2 regions of the Nocardioides marinisabuli genome follow, and region 1 is predicted to be linked to the other one. Evidence: riboswitches for the same ligand, from Rfam matches in the RefSeq annotation. Region 1 holds a riboswitch; the other holds the start of a gene.
What was found. Region 1 has a riboswitch for thiamine pyrophosphate ahead of H0S66_RS09805 (thiamine ABC transporter substrate-binding protein). Riboswitches for the same ligand answer to the same signal wherever they lie in the genome.
Positions count from the first base shown of each region.

Region 2: it holds a riboswitch for thiamine pyrophosphate, as region 1 does, so the genes downstream of both, H0S66_RS11885 (thiamine phosphate synthase) here and H0S66_RS09805 (thiamine ABC transporter substrate-binding protein) in region 1, are expected to answer to the same signal.

Region 1 covers NZ_CP059163.1:2,054,213-2,056,393, forward strand. Annotated here, with positions in the region: gene H0S66_RS09795 (MBL fold metallo-hydrolase) at 1-431, shown strand, start outside; gene H0S66_RS09800 (GNAT family N-acetyltransferase) at 512-964, opposite strand; TPP riboswitch at 1,000-1,121, shown strand; gene H0S66_RS09805 (thiamine ABC transporter substrate-binding protein) at 1,120-2,181, shown strand, end outside.
Region 2 covers NZ_CP059163.1:2,486,816-2,488,996, reverse strand. Annotated here, with positions in the region: gene H0S66_RS11890 (FAD-dependent oxidoreductase) at 1-576, opposite strand, end outside; gene H0S66_RS11885 (thiamine phosphate synthase) at 573-1,175, opposite strand; TPP riboswitch at 1,171-1,280, opposite strand; gene H0S66_RS11880 (DUF222 domain-containing protein) at 1,342-2,181, opposite strand, start outside.

The DNA.
Region 1 (2,181 bases):
TCTTCGCCGGCGACCACGTGCTGCCCACCATCACCCCCTCGATCGGGTTCACCGTGCCGCCGATGGACCAGCCGCTGGGCCACTTCATGGCCTCCCTGACCAAGGTGCGCTCGCTGCCCGACCTGCAGGTCCTGCCCGCCCACGGCCCCGTCTCACCCTCGACCCACGCCCGGGTCGACGAGCTGCTCGCCTTCCACGAGGACCGGCTCGACCAGAGCCTCGCCGCGCTGTCGGCCGGCCCGCTCACCGGCCACGACGTCGCCGGGCGCCTCGGCTGGACCCGCCACGAGAAGGCCTACGACAGCCTCGACGTCTTCAGCCAGGGCATGGCCGCCATGGAGACCAAGGCCCACCTCGAGCTGCTCCACGCCCGCGGCCAGGTCACCCGCGAGGAGACCGACGGCGGGGTCGTCTTCACCGCCACGCCCTGACCGGGCCGTTTGCATGAGTCCCCGGTCAGCCGGGGGTTCCTGCACTTGTCAGGTGTTGCAACCCCTGACAAGTGCATGAGTCACCGGTCGACCGGGGACTCATGCACCCGGCGCATCGGCACGTGCGGGATGCCGTCCTCGAGGAACTCCTCGCCGTCGGGGGTGAAGCCGAAGGTGGCGTACCAGCCGGCCAGGGGCGACTGGGCGTCCAGGACGACGTCGCGGTCGGGGCAGACCTCCAGGGCGGTGTGCACCAGCTGGTCGGCGAGACCGCGCCCGCGCACGCTGGGGGCCAGGACGACGCGCCCGACCCGCCAGGTGGTCGCGTCGTCGAGCACCCGGGCGTACCCGACCAGCACACCGTCCTCGGTCAGCAGCACGTGGCGGGTGCCGGGCTCGGGGTCGCGGCCGTCGAGGTCGGGGTAGGGGCACTGCTGCTCGACGACGAAGACCAGCTGGCGCAGCCGCCACACGTCGTACGCCGCCGCGGGGTCGAGGGCGGCGAAGGGCTGGGCGGTGATGGCGAGGGTCACCGGACCATCCCACCACGTCGCCGGATACCCTCGAGGGCGACAGACAGGGGAGCACCCGCCCGGCCGAGCCGGGGTGGTGCTGAGAGTGCGGACCCGCCGCAGACCCTCCGAACCTGCTCCGGTTAAGACCGGCGAAGGGAGTCCAGGTGCGACGCATGCGTACGCCCATCCACCCCACGAGGACAGCCGCCGCGGCGCTGCTGGCCCTGACCGTCAGCGGCTGCTCGCTGGTCGGCACCGGCGACGACGAGTCGGCCACCGCCCCGGGCGGGGCCGCCGGCACCGACGGCGAGGCCGGCGGCACGGTCGTGCTCGTCACCCACGACAGCTTCTTCCTGCCCGAGAAGCTGGTGAAGCGCTTCGAGCGCGAGAGCGGCTACGACCTCGAGCAGCGCGCCGGCGGCGACGCCGGGGCGCTGACCAGCCAGCTGGTGCTCAACACCGACAGCCCGATCGGCGACGTCGCCTTCGGCGTCGACAACACCTTCGGCTCGCGGGCGCTCGAGGCCGACGTCTTCGCCCCCGCCGAGATCGACGCCCCCGCCGGCGTCGAGGAGAACGCGCTGCCCGGCGACGACGAGGGCACGCTGGTCGCCGTCGACACCGGCAACGTGTGCGTCAACGTCGACACCACCTGGTTCGCCGAGCGCGACCTCGACGCGCCCGAGACCCTCGACGACCTGGTCGACCCCGCCTACGAGGGCCTCTTCGTGACCCCCGGCGCGACCACCAGCTCGCCCGGCTTCGCGTTCCTGCTGACCACCATCGCGGCGTACGGCGACGACTGGCAGGAGTGGTGGGAGGAGCTGCTCGACAACGACGCGAAGGTCGTCAACGGCTGGGAGGACGCCTACCAGGTCGACTTCACCCAGGGCGGCGGCAAGGGCGACCGGCCGATCGTGACGTCCTACGACTCCTCACCGGCCTTCACCGTCGACGGCGAGGGCGGCACGACCACCCGCGCCCTGCTCGACACCTGCTACGAGCAGGTCGAGTACGCCGGCGTGCTGCGCGGCGCCGACAACCCCGAGGGGGCGCAGGCGGTGCTCGAGTGGCTGGTCTCCCCGGAGGTGCAGGAGGCGCTGCCCTCCTCGATGTACGTCTACCCGGTCGTCGAGGGCACCGAGCTGCCCGAGGAGTGGGCCGACCTGACCGAGCGGCCCGAGGACCCGTGGGCCGTGGAGCCCGCCGAGATCGACGAGAACCGCGACGCGTGG
Region 2 (2,181 bases), 430 kb from region 1:
CCGCTCGGCGTACGCCGCCGGCAGCGGGGTCGCGCCGGTGGCGAGCACCGTCACCTCGGCCCAGCCGGGGGTCGGCACGGGCTGCACGGGCACGCGCTCGAGCAGCGCCGCCAGGACCCGGCGCGGGTCGATGCTCGGGTCGTCGGGCAGCAGCACGCCGCCCAGCACCCGGCCCGAGAGGGTCGGCTCGAGGCCGCGCAGCCCGCGGGGGTCGAGCTCCTCCACGCGTCCACCGAGCCGGCGCACCAGCGCGGCCTGGCGCTCGACCTCCTGCAGGTCGGCGGCGTCGCGGCCGACCAGCAGCGTGCCCTCGAGACGCAGCGCGACGCCCAGCCGCTCGGCGTACGCCGGCCACAGGGCGAGGCTGCGGCGCCCCAGGTCGAGGAGCGCGGGCTCGTCGTGCCAGACCTCGGCGGCCGGGGTGAGCATGCCCGCGGCCGCCCACGAGGCGCCCCGCGCCGGTGCCGGGTCGATCACCCGCACGTCGTGGCCGCGGCGCAGCAGCTCCTCGGCGAGCGACAGGCCCACGATCCCGGCCCCGAGCACCTCGACCCGGGTGGTGCCGGGGGCGCTCACGCGACGGCGTCGAGCAGCTCCCGGGCGGCCAGCAGTGGGTCGGGTTGTCGCCAGAGGGCGCCGATGACGGCGACGCCGTGGGCGCCCGCCGACCGCGCCTCACGGGCGCGAGGCGCGTCCATCCCGCCGATGGCCAGGAGCGGCAGGTCGCCGGTGGCCGCGCTGATCGCGTCGAGCCCCAGCGGCGCCGGCAGACCAGGCTTGCTCAGGGTGTCGAAGACCGGGCCGAAGCCCGCGTAGTCGGCGCCGTCCTGGGTCGCGCGGCGTACGTCGTCGGCGTCGCGGCAGGTCGCGCCGACGAGCAGGCCCGGTGCCAGGCGGCGCGCGTCGGCGACCGGCAGGTCGAGCGCACCCAGGTGCACCCCGTCGGCGCCCGCCGCCAGCGCGACGTCGAGACGGTCGTCGACGACGACGGTGGCCCCGTGCGGGCGGACCGCCGCGACCACGTCACGGGCCAGGCGCAGCGCCATGCGGTCGTCGACCCGGGTCGACCAGTGCTTGGCGCGCACCTGGAAGCCGCGCACCCCCAGCCGGGCCAGGTCGGGCAGGACGGACAGGTCGTCGGTCGGACCGACCAGGCAGAACAGACGTGGCAGCACCATCGCTCCTCGCTTCCTTCGCCGGCTTTACCCGGATCAGGTTCGACGGTCGGAGCGGCTCAGCTCCCTCTCAGCCCGCTGCCGCGAGCTCCCGTGGTGGACGAGGACGAACCTAGCGCGGGGGTGGGGACCGACGTCAAGGCCCTCTCCCCCACACCGCGAGGGCTCAGGCGGCGTGGTCGATGCGGCGGGTGCCGGTGTGGTCGACGAGGTAGAGCGCGCCGTAGGGGTCGAGCCACACGAACACGCCGGGGTAGGGCTGCTTGACCCGCATGTGCCCGTGGGTCTTGACGCGGTGGTGGAGGGTGGTCATCGGCCCGTAGTTCCCGACCTCGCTCGTACCCCCGGCGTCCCCGGGTGCCCAGGGGTCGGTGTGGTCGACCTGCATGCTGTCGCTGGTGCAGGAGGAGAAGGGGAACACGTCGGCCGGCGAGATCACCCGCACGGCCCGCCTATGTCGGGCCGGGATCTCGTAGGCGTCGACCGGCACCTGTCCCAACGGGTCCAGCACCGGGCGGATCGTGAACTTCGCGTGGGGTCCGAGGACGTCGCGGACCCACTCGCGGGTCACCGGGCCGTGGCCCTCCACGCGGCCGATCGGCGGCAGAGGTTCGCCGGCATCAGCGATGGAGCGGCCGTCGAGGTGGACCACGATCTCTGCTCTGGGTGCCAGACCGGTCAGGTCCAGGTCGTCTGGGCGGGTGTCGGGGTTGGCAAGCATCAGCACCGCCAGCACCCGCCGCTCGTCGTTGTTGACCGCGGTGGGAGCGGCGTCGGGCTGCTCCTCACCCACCGGCTGGCGCAGGACCTCGGCCGCGTGCGGATCATCGGGGAACTGCTCGCGCAGCCGCTCCGCGACGGCGCCGATGGCGGTGTCGAGCTGCTCGATCACGGGAATGGGGGCGCGGATCAGGAACGAGGCCATCCCGTGCTCGGGTGTGCCGATCCTCTTCGCGAACGTCGCCCGCCGGGCCCGTTCCTCCTTCTCCCGCGCCAGCTCCGGTGC